2 regions of the Sporosarcina sp. Y1009 genome follow, and region 1 is predicted to be linked to the other one. Evidence: predicted binding sites of a transcription regulator. Region 1 holds the regulator's gene; the other holds the start of a gene.

Region 1 (12,470 bases):
CGGCCTTAATATCAGCAACAATTTATTCACTGACTCTTGGAGGTGTTGATGGTCAAGGTTGGTATACAGAGTATGGAATTTTTGGAACTGCCCTGAGGGAAGTAGGTAGATTGCCAATAGTAATAGCTGTGTTATTAGCAATAGCGGGCATTGTTCTATTGGTAATACAAGAAAGAAAGGCTTGATAGATTATTTCCGCAATCTGGCGCGATAATTGAACACAGCTGTGCCAGAATCGAACCAGATTGTTGCACGACATAGTAACTTTAATTTGGGCTCATAATAATCGTGCCATATATGTGGATTATTGTTCAAACAAACTTAGAAAATAAGAAAGGGCAGATACATGTTATGTTACTGTTCTTAATTTTTTATATTATAGTTGCACCAATTTGTGTCTTATTACATGAATTGGGACATGGAATCGGCGCTGCCTTTGCTTCAAAAAAACATGTGCATATTTATCTTGGACCGGGAAGTAAAAAGAATAAAGAGAACTTCAGACTAGGAAGGATTCACTTTCATATATATTGGTCCTATACAGGTCTTACCTATTGGGGGAAAGACTTTAGTAAACGACAGAAAGCGATTGCATTAGCCGGTGGACCTTTATTGTCTTTGTTACTTGCCTTTTTATTTGGAATCCTGACGCTGTTTACCCCTCAAAGTGGGGTGCATTCATTGTTTTGGTGGACAACAATGTTATTTTTTCTTCAGTTCATTGGTACAATAATTCCTGTAATCTATCCTCGTTGGATGGGGGCCATTGGTGGTTACCTATCTGATGGTTTACAGCTATTACGAATGTTGAAAAATTAATATTAACAACCCATAATTCAGCCCCTTAAAGATGTAAATGAGTAAGTGGACTTTGTTTCAAGTTTTAAGAAAGAAATGTAAATTATTAAAAACAAAAAACAGTATTTTCTTTAACACAAAAAAAGATCAATTTTTAGAAGAAAATATTCAAGGGAGATGAATTAAAGTGGATACAACGAAGGGCAAGTTTGCGTTATTCTTTTGGGGAGTCCTATTTTTCTTGTTATATTTTAAGGTTTTTGCTTTTCTATGGAATCGGTGGGTTTTCGGGAGCATTATACCAGGCTCGCTCGGTTTCATAATCATAATTTTGATCGTCATTCCTGCGGCGTTTTTGACCGCAAGATTGCTTGTGCTAAAAATACCGTTGAAGTATCACATGATCGGAATCATCGGTGTCGTGCTGTTGTTTTCATGGAATGTATATGGCGATCATAGGGAAAAAGGTTTGGATGACTTAATCACTTATCAAGCTTCAAATTTCGAGGTGATGGAATTAGGTTTCTCCGATTTGCGAATTGAAGAGAAAGAACCTGTCGAAGAATTGATGGTGTTTCTGAGCCAGTACCGAGTAAAAAAGATGAAGGACTCCGACTGGAATAGCAATGTTTCAGGAGAGAAAGGATTTCAGGTCATGATTTACTCAAAGGGTAAAACGACAGGCGCCTCCATTTATGAGAATCGGCTCTTATCTTTTAATCATACCTCTTATTATAAAGTTCTTAATGGACCAATCGATATGGAATGGATTGATGCATTCAAGGAAAAATATGGGCATGGAAAATAAGCTTGGAAAGTTATTAAAACAAGATATAGGTTTTCAGTTTTAGAAGACTGCACTAATTATTTACCGACGTAAATGAAGGAGAGAATAAAAATGTATGGATTTTGCCTGTCCCACTAAAAGGCACGGTTGTTGAAAATCATAAGCTTAATTCCTCGTTCAAGGTAAGGAGGGTTTAGGCTTTTTTATCTTTCAAAATCCTTGCCATTTAAAAACCGCCTATTCCAGCTGGCTTTCACTTCATTTCTTGAAATTCACCATCTTATTCGATATTAAAACGAAATAGTATATAGATTTATACAAAATCCACTACTCAATAAACGAAAACAAACTACTAATAACAAATCAGCGCAGGCTTCTCGCGGGAGGCATCCACCAGCGCCGAAGCGTTTTTTAATGTGTGATTTTATAAACATCATCAGGTAGGAAAAGTTTTTAGGATCTTAATTCAAAACCTAAACCATTCATACTCAACGCTTTCCTATGCTTTTGTTCTGTTTACCTACATTTTCTGTTATAATTAATATACTATTAAAGGGAAAAGTGGAGGATATCTTATGAAATGCCCAGCATGCCAATATAATGGATCTAAAGTTGTCGATTCTCGTCCAGCTGATAGTAGTAGGTCTATTCGGCGGCGAAGGGAGTGCGAATCTTGTGCTTTTCGCTTTACAACGTTCGAGAAAATTGATGAAGCGCCGTTAATCGTCGTAAAACAAGATGGTTCACGTGATGAGTTTGTAGGCGATAAAATTTTACGAGGACTTATTCGTGCCTGTGTTAAACGACCTGTTGCTTTGGATGATTTAAAGGATATTGTGTATGAAATTGAAAAAGAATTGAGAAGTTCTGGAATCGCTGAGATAAATTCAGGTGATTTAGGAGAAATGGTTTTAGAACGACTAGCAAATGTGGATGAAGTTGCTTACGTTAGATTTGCATCTGTTTATCGAGATTACCAGGACATTACTGTTTTTATAGATGAATTAAAAAATCTTCAAACGAAAGCAGAAGAGAATTAATGGAAGGTGTAGGTTAAAATGGTGGCGCACTACAAAGAATTACAACCTGTGGATTCATACAAAATACAGTTATCGCACCCAATTTCGGACTATGACCGGCAACTTCTGACACTGTTTTATCAACCGCTAATCGGTTCTGATGCGATGAGTCTTTTTATGACGCTATGGGCTGATGCGGAACAAGAAGTCGAAAGGGAATACAATCATTATTATCTTATGAATCTATTATCAACCCCGCTGGAACCGATTTTTGAAGCGCGTATTTCGCTAGAAGCGATTGGGCTTTTACGCACGTATAAGAAAAAAGATGGCGATGAACGGTCATTTCTTTATAAATTATATGCCCCACTAACGGCAAAAGAGTTTTTTAATGATCCATTATTATCAACTTTTTTATTCAGTAAAATCGGTGAACAAGCCTATAGAAATTTACTTGCTCGTTTTACGGTTACTCATCCAGTTGATGGAAGTTTTACAGATGTATCTCGAACATTTCTTGATGTTTACACACCAGCTACGAACGGTTCCAATGCCAACGAAAATTCCGGAGTGGAAATTATTGGGGAGAATCGATCAGAAGGTGTTCCTTTTGTGAACTATGATTTTGATTTTAATTTGTTGAAGTCCGGACTATCCGAACAGATGATTCCACAAGCGGCATTAGCTTCAGTGCCAAGGGAGACAATAACAAAACTTGCATTCCTTTATTCCCTAAATCCGCTTGATATGCAAAAAGTCATCATGATGGCATTGGATGAAGATTTGCAATTACCAGAGTCGAGACTTCGCCGTGCAGCAGCAGATTTTTATAAAATGAGCATCTCAAAAGAAGCACCATCATTGAAAAAAGTGTTTGTCGAAACACAGCCAGCACCTCTTCAACAAGAAAAACGCTCGCGTGAAGAAGAGTTAGTGTATTACATGGAGAACACTGCACCAATAGATATGTTGCGTGATTTAAATGACAAAGAGCCATTATCCGTTGATGTACAATTAGCAGAACGGCTCATCAATACACATGCTTTACCAATAGGCGTAGTTAACGTACTTTTACAATACGTACATATTCGTAATGACGGTAAAATTACAAATAATTATGTTGAACGAATTGCTTCGCATTGGATGAACAAAAAAGTAAGCACCGCAAAAGAAGCGTTAGAATTCTCACGAAAAGAACATGACAAATATATGCAGTGGAAAAATGAAGGTCAAAAACCTGCAACTTATAACAAACGTGGAACTGGCCGAGAAGCAATGGTTCCTGAATGGTTTTTCAAAAAAGATGATAAGAAAAAAGAACAACCTAAAGCGCAAGATCCGGACGTAGAAGAAAGACGACGTAAACTACTGGAAAACTTAAACGCTAGAAGAAGTGAGGTGAAGTAAATGGAACCGATTGGAGATGCATTAAGACGAGTAGTCAATGCACCAGAATTTGCTGCGCGCTATGAAGATTTACAAGTTGAAATAATGAAGAATCCAGGTGTTCAAAAGTTTCTTTCGAAAAATTCAACTGAAATCAATGAGCAGATGATTGAAAGAAGTTTAGGTAAACTCTATGAATATTCAAGTGCTTCACATGGCTGTGATAAATGTACTGATTTATCGAACTGTAAAAATATTATGAATGGTTTTGAGCCAAAGTTAGTGATTAGACGTGACCTGATTGATATTGAATATTTAAAATGCCCATCAAAATTAACAGATGAAAATCAACGAAAAACAGCAAACATGATTGAAAGTATGCATATGCCTAAAGAAGTGATGGAAGCACAATTACACGACATTGATTTGAAAGCTACATCAGATGAAAGTAGAATTGCGGTTGTAGAAGCTGCAAATGAATTTTTAAATAGCTTAGATCAAACTGGAAAATTACCTCAACGTGGACTCTATATTTATGGTCCTTTTGGTATCGGAAAATCATTTATTCTCGGCGCATTGGCAAATGAACTAGCCAATCGTGGGGTTAAGACGATTGTTGTTTACGTTCCAGAATTTTTACGTGAAATTAAACAATCAATACAAGATCAAACTTTAAACGAAAAAATCGACTTTGTAAAAAGGGCACAAGTGTTAGTTTTAGATGATTTCGGTGCAGAGGCTATGTCTGCATGGACACGTGATGAAGTGCTAGGCACAATCCTGCAACATCGAATGGCTGAACAACTACCAACGTTTTTCACATCGAATTTAAGTTATGAAGAATTAGAAAACCATTTAACCTATACGCAACGTGGGGATAAAGATGTTGTGAAAGCAGCCCGTATTATGGAAAGAATTCGAATGGTATCTACAGATATTAAGCTAAGTGGAGAAAACCGACGAAAATAATGAATACACATATGATTTGAAAGAGTAATGGGGGATTTTTTTGAAGAAGATACTAGCGATTTTACTAAGTTTGGTCATTCTAATTATGTTAGGTACATTTCTTTTTAACAATCAAGATACCGCAGATTCTGAAAAAACGACACCTGACACTGAACATGCAGAAGAAGCTAAAACCGAAGAAATTGAAGAGGGAAATCAAGCAGATAACACTGAAATTCTTGTAGATACATTTACATTTGAACCTTTTACTTTAAGCGTGGATATGGATGATAAAGTGGAGGCTGGCATACCTTTTGAGGTGAGTGCGTCACTAAAAAATACATATAACGGACCAGTCACCTTAAAGAGTGGTAGTAAATGTACAAAAGACGTCACATTAGTTCTAACGCCATTTGAAGATTACAAAGAGAACCAAACACCACCTGATTGTGAGGATCCTACTGAAGATACTGAGGTATTAGTTGGTGAAAGTTTAGATACAACAGCAGAATTTATCGCTGAAAATGAGGGGAAATATATTGTTTCTGCTTACTTTGCGAATATGCCACTTTTAAAGAAAGCTATAACAGTAGGAAACCCAGCATTAGATGTGAAGGATGCCTCCTCAAATTTAGGCTCACTATCCCTAAATGTAGTTGCTGAAGGTGAATTTAAAGTTGGAGAACCAATTTACTTATCTAGTGCGCTTTCAAATACGGGTGATAACTTTATACGTTTGCTTGAAAATAGCTGCCAATTGGATATTCAGTTTACAGTTAGGGCAAATGATAAATCAGTCAAACTACCCGAAACATTTGGTCCATGCCAAGATGAAAACCGTAAATTCAACTTACAAGCAGGCAACACACTCAATGCATATTCTTCCTTTTTACCCGAGGAAAAAGGAACCTATTCAGTTAAAGTTTTTCATATCAATGAAGTTTCAACTGTCCTAGAATTTGGTGTAAACTAGATTTTGTGAAATTTACTTGCAATTCATTTTGATACGGCGTATACTCATCTCTAATAAGTAATTAAATGCATGGATAAGGATAATAATTGTTTTGTTAGCCGCCAGAGAACGGGGACATTAAGGGAAAGATTGAATTGTATCTTTCCGCACTTGGCTGGAAGCCCTGAAGGAATGACGTACAATTTACCACCTTGGAGCAGCATCGGTGAACTTAGTTTTCGTAACCGATGACGGATCCGGCCCGTTAGCCGAAGCAGAGCTTCTTTAATAACTTGAATCTATTATTCCTGTTATTAAGTGAAGAAGGGTGGAACCACGAGCGATAGCTTCGTCCCTTTCCAGGGATGGGGCTTTTTTTGTTTTTTAATTATAAAAGGAGTGTTTGAAAATGTCGAATGAAATTAAATTGAAATTTCCAGATGGTGCAGTAAAGGAATTTCCAAAAGGAACGACTACAGAAGAAGTCGCGGCATCTATTAGCCCAGGACTTCGTAGAAATGCACTTGCGGGAAAGCTAGACGGACAATTGATTGATTTTAAAACACCGATTTCAACTGACGGAGAAATTGCGATTATTACACCAGATTCACCTGAAGGACTAGAGATTTTACGCCATAGCTCTGCTCATGTGCTTGCACAAGCAGTAAAACGTCTTTTTAAAGATGCAAAATTCGGCGTTGGTCCAGTCATAGAGAATGGATTCTATTATGATATTGACTCATCCGTTCCAATCACTGCAGATGATCTACCTGAAATTGAAAAAGAAATGAAGCAAATCGTGAATGAAAATATTGACATAGTGCGTCGTGATGTTTCTCGAGCAGAAGCGATTGAGCTTTTCACAGAAATTGGCGATGAATATAAATTAGAACTGATTCAAGCAATCCCAGAAGATGAACAAGTATCGATATATGAACAAGGCGACTTCGTAGACTTATGTCGCGGTGTACATGTCCCGTCAACAGCTAAGCTAAAAGAATTTAAATTACTCAGCATTGCAGGCGCATATTGGCGTGGAGATTCCAATAATAAAATGTTGCAACGTATATACGGAACTGCTTTTTTCAAAAAAGATGCACTGAAAGCTCATTTGAAAATGCTTGAAGAGGCGAAAGAACGAGATCATCGGAAAATAGGTAAAGAACTTAACTTATTCATGAACTCTCAAAAAGTTGGTCAAGGACTTCCAATGTGGTTGCCAAAAGGCGCAACTGTCCGCCGTATTATCGAACGCTATATTGTCGATAAAGAAGAAAAACTTGGTTATGATCATGTTTATACACCAGTTTTGGGAAGTTCTGAACTGTATAAAACAAGCGGACACTGGGATCATTACCAAGATGATATGTTCCCGGTCATGAGTATGGACAATGAAGATCTCGTCCTTCGTCCAATGAACTGCCCGCATCATATGATGATTTATAAAAATGGCATTCATTCATATCGTAACCTGCCGCTTCGTATAGCAGAGCTTGGGACAATGCACCGTTACGAAATGTCAGGCGCACTTTCAGGATTACAACGTGTGCGCGGTATGACTTTGAATGATGCGCATCTCTTCGTTCGTCCAGACCAGATTCAGGATGAGTTTAAAAAAGTTGTTCAGCTAATTATTGATGTTTATAAAGACTTTAATATTACTGATTATTCATTCCGCGTATCTTACAGAGACCCAGAAGATACTGAAAAGTATTTTGATGACGATGCGATGTGGGAACGCGCGCAGGAAATGTTAAAAGAAGCGATGGATGAACTGAATGTTGACTATATTGAAGTTGAAGGTGAAGCTGCATTTTATGGTCCGAAACTGGACGTTCAAGTAAAAACTGCAATTGGAATGGAAGAAACACTTTCAACTGTTCAATTAGACTTCCTATTACCGGAGCGATTTGACTTAACTTATATCGGCGAAGACGGAAAGCAACATCGTCCGGTTGTCATTCACCGCGGAGTCGTTGGAACAATGGAACGTTTTGTTGCCTATTTAATAGAAGAATACAAAGGTGCATTCCCAACTTGGTTAGCACCGATTCAAGTTCAAGTGATCCCAGTTTCTCCAAGTGCACATTTTGATTATGCAAATGATGTACGTGAAAAACTTGTCGAAGCAGGATATAGAGTGTCATTAGATGAGAGAGAAGAGAAAATCGGTTATAAAATTCGTGAAGCGCAAATGCAAAAAGTTCCATACATGCTTGTCTTAGGTGATAAAGAAGTTGAATCTGGTGAAGTGAACGTACGTAAATACGGAGAGAAACAATCTGAAAGTATGAAGTTTGAAGACTTTATCCAGAGTATATCCGAGGACGTAAATAAAAAGTAAGCTTAGTAGCGTTTCGTTCGAAAAATTTGCAGATAGAATTAATGGTTGACATGTATCAGCCTGGATGGTATGATAACTAAGGTAAGTAATTTATTGAATATAGTTTGTGGTATAAGAAGAGGCTACCCGCTTCTCACCTGATGGACGCGAAAACGTTGTTAGCAGGTCAGCACATTTATGAAGTATCGTACATGTTGATGTGCGTACACATATGCGGGTAGACAAATCCAATTTGTCTACTCGCTTTTTATTTTTAAAATATATGGTGGGTACGACTAATAGGGTCGTTATATCCAAACTATTTATTCTTGAGATAAGTTTACCCGGAGGTGGATTACTATTAGCAAAGACATGAACGTAAACCAGGGCATACGTGCCCGCGAGGTTCGTCTGATTGATCATAACGGCGAACAGCTTGGAATCAAAACACGCAACGAAGCACTGGAAATTGCAACGAGTGTTAACTTAGACTTAGTTCTTGTTGCACCGAAAGCAAAACCACCAGTTGCTAGAATTATGGACCACGGAAAATTTAAGTTTGAGCAACAAAAAAGAGAACGTGAAGTTCGTCGGAATCAGAAGATTATCTTGTTGAAAGAAGTTCGTTTGAGCCCAACAATTGATGAGCATGACTTTCAAACAAAACTTCGCAACGCGATTAAGTTCCTTGAAAACGGCGACAAAGTAAAAGCATCGATTCGTTTCAGAGGACGTGCGATTACACATAAGGAAATCGGACAACGAGTACTAGACCGATTTGCTGAAGAATGTAAAGAACTGGCTACAGTTGAACAAAGACCTAAGATGGAAGGCCGTAGCATGTTCTTAATACTTGCGCCAACTGTCGAGAAATAAGTGACAACGAAAGATTTAGGAGGAACCATTTATGGCTAAGATGAAAACACATAGGGGATCAGCAAAACGTTTCAAGAAAACAGGTACTGGAAAACTAAAACGTGGCCGTGCATACACAAGTCACCTTTTTGCAAACAAAACGACAAAAGCAAAACGTCATTTGCGTAAAGCATCACTAGTTTCTTCAGGTGACTACAAACGCATTCGCGAAATGATCACGTACGTAAAATAATAAAAATACTAAATTCGAACAGAAAAGCAGGAGGTTTTTACTATGCCACGAGTTAAAGGCGGAGTAGTCAGACGTAAGCGCCATAAACGCATTATTAAATTAGCAAAAGGGTATTATGGTTCTAAACATAGACTATATAAAACAGCAAACGAACAAGTAATGAGATCATTTAATTATGCATACAGAGACCGTCGTCAAAGAAAACGTGATTTCCGTAAATTATGGATTACACGTATCAATGCGGCAGCTCGTATGAATGGTCTTTCATACAGCAATATGATGCACGGCTTAAAAGTAGCTGGCATTGATATCAACCGTAAAATGCTTGCTGAACTAGCGGTGTCTGACGCAACAGCGTTCACACAACTTGCAGATGCAGCAAAAAAAGCAGTTGCTAAATAATTAACGAAAACTAAACCGCCTTTTCGCTTGAAGAAATTCAAGTGGAGGCGGTTTTTCTTTTAAAACTGTTATTATATCGATTTAGTTTTCTATCAAATGAATAAAAGTGTAAACTAGTAAAAAGGGGGAAATCGATTGCAAACAGTGATTCTTATTTGGATGGCCATTATGTCGATTTGGGCTTTTATAGCAATGGGCTATGATAAACGTCAAGCAAAGCGAAAAGGACAGCGAATACCTGAGAAAAACTTATGGTTTTTAGCGATTCTTGGGGGAGGAATCGGTTCCTATTTGGGTATGCAAGTATTCCGTCATAAAACAAGACATACATCATTTCGAATTGGTTTTTTAATGTTAGCTATTGTTTATGGTGTCGTGATACTATATTTATTCGGTGTAACATTACCCACGCAGTCTATTGCATAAAAAAACTGTCAGGAAATAGACAATTCTATTCCCGACAGTAAGTATATGGATTAATTTTGCAAGAGTTTTTCGATTGGATTTTTCCAACTAATTTTTGCTGTCGGATAATTCGACAATATTTCTGATTGAAGAAATTGAAAATCATCTTTAGTGAATCCTTGAAGTTTTGCTTCATCTTTCACCCAAACAAAAATGGAAACGACTTCAAAAGCGTTTTCAGTTGTACCTAAATACTTTTCGCCTTCAAACATGGCGCCTTTATACGTTATAAAGAAGTTTTTACGAACATTTTTTACATCATCATAGAAATAATAACGTTCCACCTCATATGCATCATCAAGTTTACGTTTCGGATCGAATAGATAACGAATTCCCCGATAAAATAAATAAATGATGAATGCAATGATCACAAAGCGGATCAAGAGTCCCATATAAGATCCCCCTTAAAAATAATATACTCTCTTATACGGATGAAATTACGGAAGGTTTCACTTTAATCGAAAATAATCGGAGGTTTATCATGGAACTTACAAAATTATTTAATATGCAACGTGAATTAGATATATTTATACAAAAAAATCGAGATGCTGAACAAGACTATTTTCAAGAAAAAGGGCTTGCGCTGCTCGTTGAACTCGCAGAATTAGCAAACGAGACGAGAAGCTTTAAATTTTGGAGTTCTAAAGGACCCTCTGAAATAGAGGTAATCCTAGAAGAGTATGTCGACTCCATCCATTTTTTATTGTCCATTGGAATTGACTTGAATTTAGAGGGAATCACAAATTGGCCAAATGGTGAAGTCGAGGGTGAGCTAACTGAATTGTTTTTGAAAACAACTGCATCCATTACACATTTTTTAAACAACCCAACGATGGAAACCTACAGCAATGTATGGATTCATTACGGTGCGATTGCGAAAAAACTTGGCTTTACACACGAAGCAATTATAGAAGCTTATGTCTTGAAAAACGATGAGAACTATACACGCCAAAAAGTAGGCTATTAATCTTAAGCGAATAAGGAAAGGATACCACATGCGGAAATTACTGTTTTTTATTATTTTTATTGGCGTTATAGGTTTTATCATCTATGACGGGAATACCACGGTTAAAACAACAAATTATACACTCAGTTCTAACAAATTACCCGCTAGTTTTGATGGGTATAAGATTGTTCAGTTGTCGGATTTGCACGACGCAATGTTCGGCGAAAATCATCTAGATCTTGTGAGTGAAGTCGTGAATGCTGCGCCAGATGCAATTTATATAACTGGGGATTTCATTGATAGAAATAGGTATGATTTAGAGCAGAGTTTACTACTGATTGATGCGATTAAAGATGTAGCACCTATATACTATGTAACTGGAAATCATGAAATTTCAATAAATGATGTTAATCGAATTAAAACTGAACTTCAAGAACGTGGTGTTCATGTACTTTCTGATGAGAATCAGGTTTTAACGTCCGCTGCGGGAGAGATGATTGCACTTGGTGGAATTGAAGATCCGCTGAGCAGTACTGAAGCTGAAAACACTGCAATTGAGAATTCAATAGTCAATGCATTTTCTGATGTTTCCGATGATATGTTTAAAATATTATTATCACATCGTCCTGAACACTTTGATATATATGTACAAAGTAATATTGATGTAACGTTCAGTGGACATGCGCACGGGGGGCAAATTCGCATTCCAGGATTCGGAGGTTTAGTTTCACCAGGACAAGGCGTGTTTCCCAAGTTGACTTCAGGAATTCATGAAAAAGAAGGAAGTCAACTAGTCATTAGTCGGGGAATCGGGAATAGTCTTTTTCCAGTTCGAATCTTTAACAAATCGGAAGTAGTTGTAGTAACATTGAGCAAAGATGCCTAAAGGGGTCTTGAACAATTTTTGTTTAGTTTTCAAATACATTAAAGGGGATGATGGAAATGAAAGCATTTGTTCATGCGTTCGGGGAATTGAGCATTAAAGAAGTAGAAGAGCCAGTTGCGGGTTTAGGGGAAGTGGTCGTTAAGCTTCGCACAGCTGGTTTAAATCGACGGGATTTATACATACCTAATCGGCGAGGAGACGAGGCAGATACGCTTGTATTAGGATCTGATGGCGCAGGAATTGTCGATGCGATAGGCGAAGGGGTAACGAGTGTTTCAATTGGCGATGAAGTGATTATTAACCCAGCACTAGGCTGGGAGATGAATAGTGATACTGCACCAAAAGGATTTGATATTTTAGGTATGCCAGATCACGGTACATTCGCTGAAAAGATTGTCATTTCATCTGAGCAAGTTGAATTAAAACCGAAACATCTAACTTGGGAAGAGG
Region 2 (6,639 bases), on a different contig from region 1:
GGAATGAGTAGGAAGTTTCTTGGACAATATCGATGAATGAATGATGGTTACCGATACTCAATTCTAAAATAAATATACCGATTACGCTGAAGGATATCGCCAATATAGATGGAGGCACCATACTTAACAGTGAGCTTATTATGTAAATAAATACAAATAGAATAAAAAGACCCACAAATAGAAGTCCCCATTTTATGAGGAAATGGGCGTTGTCGATCGCCAATTTGTCTGTCCAACCTACGGGTGACCATTCAATAAACGAAAATAACTTTAAAAAACTTAGAGATACTAGTGTAAATAACGCAGAAAATAATGATGTGTATAGCAACGTTTTATTAAACATAAACATCCCTCCACTTGAAAGTGTTGGGTGTTTCTGATAATTTTAAACATTATTGTGGAGGTATAGTAATTTATTTAGTATACTAGGGACATTCGACACACTCGAAAGAAAGCGTGGGTAAAAATATGGCGAAAGAGCAACAATCCAAGACCTATGGGGGTCAAGCACTCGTCGAAGGCGTTATGTTTGGCGGCAAAGACCATACAGTCGCTGCAATCCGAAGGAAAGATAATTCAATCGATTATTTTCATCTTCCAAAGAAGAAAAGTAATCTAGCGATGAAGTTACGAAAAATCCCATTCATCCGTGGATTTGTAGCTTTAATTGAATCTGCTGGGGTTGGCTCGCGTCATCTGACTTTCTCAACCGATCGATTTGACGTCGAACCTGGTGAAGAAGTAGAGCAAAGTGAAAAAGAAACATCAAAACTGACGATGATCATTGGTGTAGCTGCAGTTGGTGTTTTATCTTTTTTATTCAGTAAATTTGTTTTCACACTTGTCCCAGTATTTTTAGCTGAATTATTCAGTTCAATTGCACCGGGGAAAACTGCACAAATATTACTAGAAAGCTTTTTCAAACTCACTTTACTACTCGGGTACTTATCGTTAATATCTATGACGCCGTTTATCCGAAGGGTCTTTCAATTTCACGGGGCAGAGCATAAGGTAATTAACGCATATGAACGCAATTTACCGCTTACTGTTGAAAATATACAAGCCCAATCTAGACTTCATTATCGTTGCGGAAGTAGTTTTATGCTATTCACTGTAATTGTAGGGATGTTTATTTACTTCCTCGTACCCGCTGATCCACTTTGGTTGCGCCTAGTGAATCGGGCTCTATTAATACCAGTAGTTTTAGGCGTTTCATTTGAAGTGCTTCAGCTGACAAATGCTGTTCGTAATATACCGGTACTGAAGTATCTAGGTTATCCCGGATTATGGCTTCAGCTATTAACAACGAAAGAACCTACTGATGACCAAGTCGAGGTCGCTATTCTATCATTCGAAAAGCTACTCGAAGTGGAAGAATTCGGTGTAGCAGCGTTAGAAGTCGAACCAAAAGAAGAATCGACAACAGTTTCTTCTCCACTACCCGTACAATAAGTCAAACATAAAAAAACTGGCATCTTTTCTCGTGATGAGAAGAGATGCCAGTTTTTCTTTTTCAAATTATAGACCACATTTTAATTGTGCGTTACAGTTTGTACACGTGTTACAGCCGCCCATTTCTTGGACAGACCCTTGGCGACAAACTGGGCAAGTGTTTCCAATTTCAGAACCAATCGTAACGTTTGTAGAACGAAGATCTTGAATCGTGTCGACTAGCATAATTGGCCGCTTTTCGATGACTTCTTCAATATAATCAGAATCGATTTCGTTTTCTTCAGCTTTTAATGTTAAGACTTGCGAATCACGGCTACCGTCTACATAAACAGTACCACCCTTTGCTCCGCCTTTATATAAACGCTCATAGACGCTTTCTACTTGTTCAACTGTGTAACCTCTCGGTGCGTTAACTGTTTTAGAAATGGAGCTATCAATCCAACGTTGAATAATACACTGCACATCCGCATGCGCTTCCGGTGCAAGACTCATCGAGGAAATAAACCATTCAGGTAAGTTATCTGGATCAGCACCAGGGTTGCGTGTTAAATATTCCTCTACAATTTCAGCTTTCACTTCGATAAATTTACCAAGGCGCCCGCTACGGTAATACGTAAAGGAGAAATATGGTTCTAATCCTGTTGAAACTCCAACCATTGTTCCAGTGGATCCCGTTGGCGCAACAGTCAATAAATGAGAGTTTCTGATTCCGTGTTCAAGAATTGATTCACGAATATCATCAGGCATTTTTTTCATGAAACCAGTGTTAATAAATGCATTACGGAGTGCTTTTGTTTCTTCATCTGTTTTGCCGATAAGGAATGGGAAACTTCCCTTCTCTTTAGCTAGCTCAACAGATTCACGATATGCAGTAGTTGCAATCGCTTCAAACACTTTATCTACGAGTTCATTACCCTCTTCTGAGCCGTATTCTTTCTCAGTGTAGATTAATAGATCTGCAAGCCCCATGACACCAAGACCTACACGGCGTTCACCAAGTGCTTGTTTCTCATTTTCTTCAAGGAAATATGGTGTCGCGTCAATAACGTTATCTTGCATACGCACACCGACCTGAACGATTTCTCTCAGTTTTTCATAGTTTACTGTTTTTGTTTCTTTATCAGCTACTTCAGCAAGGTTCACTGCAGCTAAGTTGCACACAGAATATGGTGCTAATGGTTGTTCTCCACATGGGTTTGTTGCTACGACTTGCTGGCCGTATGCTTTTGCATTCGTTTCGCTGTTAGCATTATCGATAAAGAATATGCCTGGTTCAGCAGAATACGTTGCACAAATATTGATAAGATCCCATAGCGCGCGTGCTTTGATCGTTTTATAAACTCGAACTCCGAATCCTTGTCGTTCCCATTCACGAACATCCCCGATTTCATGCCATTTTTCGTTATAGAATTTCATTTCTTCCGGAGAATATTTTTCGACTGCTGGGAATCTTAGGTCATAATCCGCGTCTTCCTCGACGGCTTTCATAAAATCATCTGTCAGTGTAACTGAAATGTTTGCGCCTGTAAGGAATTCTGGGTTATGTACGGAATACGTTCCACCGTCACGTAATTTCGTTTCAGCGTCTTTCATAATCTCTTCGCTAAAGCCGCCTAATCCAGGGATGTTACGATAGTTTAGAATACTTTGGTACATCGCATCTTCCTGAGTTGTTAATGGTTTGAATTTCAATTTTTCATTTGCTAGTTTTTTAATCAGTTCTTCTTCTGTATGTTCTAGAAGATAACGGAGAATTCTTGGATTCTGCATTTTGGAAATGATAAACTCAAGAATATCAGGATGCCAGTCCGCCAGCATGATCATTTGTGCGCCGCGTCTGGATCCACCTTGTTCGACAAGATGTGTCAATTTGGCTATATCATCGAGCCATGAGACGGAACCTGATGATTTACCGTTCACACCTCTTGCAAGCGTGTTGCGCGGTCGTAACGTTGAACCGTTCGTTCCAACACCGCCCCCGCGGCTCATAATCTCCATAACTTGTTTACGGTGATCTGAGATACCCTCGCGTGAATCGGCTACAAAAGGCATGACGTAACAATTAAAATACGTTACATCCGTTCCTGATCCTGCTCCGTATAGAACGCGTCCTGCTGGTATAAAGTTTAATGACGAAAGTTGTTTGTAAAAGCCTTCAAACGATTCCTTACGTCTTTCTTCCGTTAATTCCACTGATGCTAGGCCAGTCGCATTACGTTTGGCAATTTGTTCATAGAATACTTCAAGTGGCTTTTCAAGGACTTCAATTGGTCTTGTGATAATACCGGCTTTTTGTTCTTCTGGATTGTCAATCGCTGAACGATAATCCTGTTCAATCCATATATCAGCTTGTCCATTTTTTTTATCAAGGGCAGTAATATATCCTAGTCCACGTGCTGGGAACTTTGGATCTTCCTTTACTGTTAACACAACGAAATCGCCAATTTCCAACGTTTTCTTTTCAGTATCTTTAAATGAATATCGGTCAAGCATTACAAGTCTTGACACACCTTTATGTTCGATGTGCATGTCTTCTGTTATTGGATGCACTTGTGAAAATTCTGCAATATCTTTGTTTAATTGTTGCTTATCCAGAACTGGTTCCTGGTGCTTTGAAGCAATAACCATTGAGGCACCCTCCTTTATAGTTGTTGTCTAGATACCATATATGGTATCTAACTTAATTAATAATATACTACATATAGTTACACGATACAAATAATATCGTTTCCTCGATATTTAACAAATCCAGTCATGTCGCTCTTCTGAAATTTAAAACACCTAAAACACATCTAAAGTTCTAGTCTTACTTTTTAAAAGTCCATTCGTTATTCCCATACTTTTTCCGTTCTATTTCCTTTACATAAAAAAGTTGTTCCTCAGATAATACATAAGGTTCAAGCTTCATATTTAACGCCTTTTCAAAGCCTTTTGAAAAAGCTTCGATACTTTCACTCGGCGACACTTTTCGTCCTGCTAGCTGATCTATCGCCACGGCTTTTTCGCGGATACCGACTTTCATTCTTTTTCGTTGTTCATCCGACTTAAATTTAAACAATGACACTAGTTTTTCTGCATCTAGGCTTAAGAGAATGGCACCATGCTGTAAAATAACACCTTTTTGTCGGGTTTGAGCGCTTCCGGCAACTTTTTTACCTTCCACGACGAGTTCATACCAACTTGGTGTATCAAAACAAACAGCACTTTTGGGATTTTTCAATCCTTCTATTTCTGCTTTACTTTCCGGAATTGAAAAATAAGCGTCAAGCCCTAAATTTCGAAACCCTTCAAGTAATCCACCTGAAATTACACGATAAGCTTCCGTCACGGTTTCAGGCATATTTGGATAGTCTTCTGTCACAATAACGCTATATGTAAGTTCATCTTCGTGAAGTACACCGCGCCCACCTGTTGGCCGCCTTACAAATCCTAGATTATGGTGTTCTACCTGTTCCATATCAATTTCTTTTGAAACACTTTGAAAATAGCCAATCGACAATGTTGCAGGAGACCATTCATAAAAACGCAGTACTGGACCAATTTCTCCTTTACTATGCCATTCCAACAGTGCTTCATCGAGCGCCATATTATAAGAAGCAGTGCATTTACCAGAATTTATATAATGCCAAATTTTCGTTGCCAATACATTTCCCTCCTAAGTGCCGACCTTCATTTTAGCATCCCTGTTGAACTTTTAGAAGAGATTAAGAGAAATGTTTATGAATCCTATTAATGAATATACATTAAACAGCGCACAATCAATTATTAAGTAGCTTCGTACACTTTTTCTTCCATGATATTTAATATGTGAAATATTAACTAGACCACACCAAAAAATAAAATAGAAGGGTAAGCCCCTTCTATTCCAGCATTATTCAATACGCACAATTGACATTATATTAATTTTCACGCTATTGAGAGGATTACTCTCTAGTGTAAGTTGACTAATTTGGGAATCAGCACTTGTAATAATTCCTGTTACGCTTTCCAACTTTTTATCAAAATATATTGTTATCGTTACTTCTGTTTGAAACTCTAAAGCTTCCGCAATTTTCTCTCCAATTTCCTCATAATCAAATTCCGTTAGTATAGGACGTTCCATTCCATCATTCGATTTCGGTGGTTTCGGTACTGCTCTCATCATAATCCCCCTTTCATCTTTAGGTACACTCGTTCTCATTCAGTTTAATGATAGCGAATGAACGTTCTTGTGTAAAGCGAAATAAAAAGCACCGAGATTGGTGCAAGTAATATAATAATTGTGCATAAGGCTTTTCCAATTCGATATTTAGGTAAGGAAATTCTCTCAAGACGCTCGGGCATCTTATGAAGAAAATGTCGATATGTTAGATGCCTGGAAAATATGCTTGATAAATCCTTAATACCAATGGATTTATTAACTCCTTCCTCTTATAATAGAATAGGATAGAGAAAGGGGAAAGTTGTTGTGGATACACTTTATATTGTTCTAGGAATCCTAGTCATTATCATAGCTTATATGGTTGTGACAATGTTACGCCTACGAAAAGCGGTAACGAATTTAACACAAGAAGAATTTATAAAAGGCTACCGGAAGGCACAATTAATTGATGTCCGTGAGCAAAAAGATTTTGACGCAGGTCATATCTTAGGCGCTAGAAATATTCCATACTCACAATTAAGGCAACGCCATAAAGAAATTCGTCCAGATTTACCGGCATATTTCTATGATCAGAACGGCGGAAAAAGTGCCCGTGCTGCATTGCTTTTAAAGAAAAAAGGCTATACAAAATTATATCATCTTCAGGGCGGATTCCGTCAATGGTCAGGTAAAATTAAAAGTAAATAATCAAAAAAGGTTGAGCTCGCAGATCGTCTTACATCTGCTTGCTCAACCTTTTTAATTTACAGGGAGCTTACCCCATAATATTATAGCCGCCATCTACATAAATGATTTCTCCAGTTACTCCGCTTGAAAGATCGCTTAAAACAGCAAGGGTCATATTGCCAACTTCTTCTTGAGTTATATTCCTTTTTAGAGGTGCAGTTTCTTCAATTTTTGATAAAATTGTATTAAAAGAAGGTACGCCTTTTGCAGAAAGTGTACGAACTGCACCAGCTGAAATAGCGTTAACGCGAATATTATCTTTCCCCAAACTAGATGCTAAATATTTAACAGATGCTTCTAGAGAGGCTTTTGCAATACCC

The links. Region 1 encodes NrdR, which represses ribonucleotide reductase genes. Its sites were predicted from a motif close to AACACNATATATNGTGTT; they were not measured.
Region 2: the regulator NrdR is predicted to act here: its motif matches at 4,111-4,128, upstream of AC25Y1_RS06165 (vitamin B12-dependent ribonucleotide reductase).

What each region holds. Positions count from the first base shown of each region.
Region 1 covers NZ_JBYHFO010000016.1:63,579-76,048, reverse strand. The annotation lists gene AC25Y1_RS16170 (phosphatase) at 1-185, shown strand, start outside; gene AC25Y1_RS16165 (hypothetical protein) at 352-819, shown strand; gene AC25Y1_RS16160 (hypothetical protein) at 986-1,606, shown strand; gene nrdR (transcriptional regulator NrdR) at 2,161-2,625, shown strand; gene AC25Y1_RS16150 (replication initiation and membrane attachment family protein) at 2,644-4,011, shown strand; gene dnaI (primosomal protein DnaI) at 4,012-4,959, shown strand; gene AC25Y1_RS16140 (hypothetical protein) at 5,000-5,911, shown strand; gene thrS (threonine--tRNA ligase) at 6,300-8,234, shown strand; gene infC (translation initiation factor IF-3) at 8,586-9,089, shown strand; gene rpmI (50S ribosomal protein L35) at 9,121-9,321, shown strand; gene rplT (50S ribosomal protein L20) at 9,364-9,723, shown strand; gene AC25Y1_RS16115 (DUF1294 domain-containing protein) at 9,868-10,149, shown strand; gene AC25Y1_RS16110 (sigma-w pathway protein ysdB) at 10,200-10,580, opposite strand; gene AC25Y1_RS16105 (dUTP diphosphatase) at 10,670-11,155, shown strand; gene AC25Y1_RS16100 (metallophosphoesterase) at 11,184-12,020, shown strand; gene AC25Y1_RS16095 (zinc-binding dehydrogenase) at 12,077-12,470, shown strand, end outside.
Region 2 covers NZ_JBYHFO010000004.1:45,837-52,475, forward strand. The annotation lists gene AC25Y1_RS06155 (hypothetical protein) at 1-343, opposite strand, end outside; gene AC25Y1_RS06160 (DUF1385 domain-containing protein) at 469-1,452, shown strand; gene AC25Y1_RS06165 (vitamin B12-dependent ribonucleotide reductase) at 1,519-4,080, opposite strand; gene AC25Y1_RS06170 (lipoate--protein ligase family protein) at 4,259-5,038, opposite strand; gene AC25Y1_RS06175 (YolD-like family protein) at 5,324-5,593, opposite strand; gene AC25Y1_RS06180 (rhodanese-like domain-containing protein) at 5,951-6,280, shown strand; gene fabI (enoyl-ACP reductase FabI) at 6,348-6,639, opposite strand, start outside.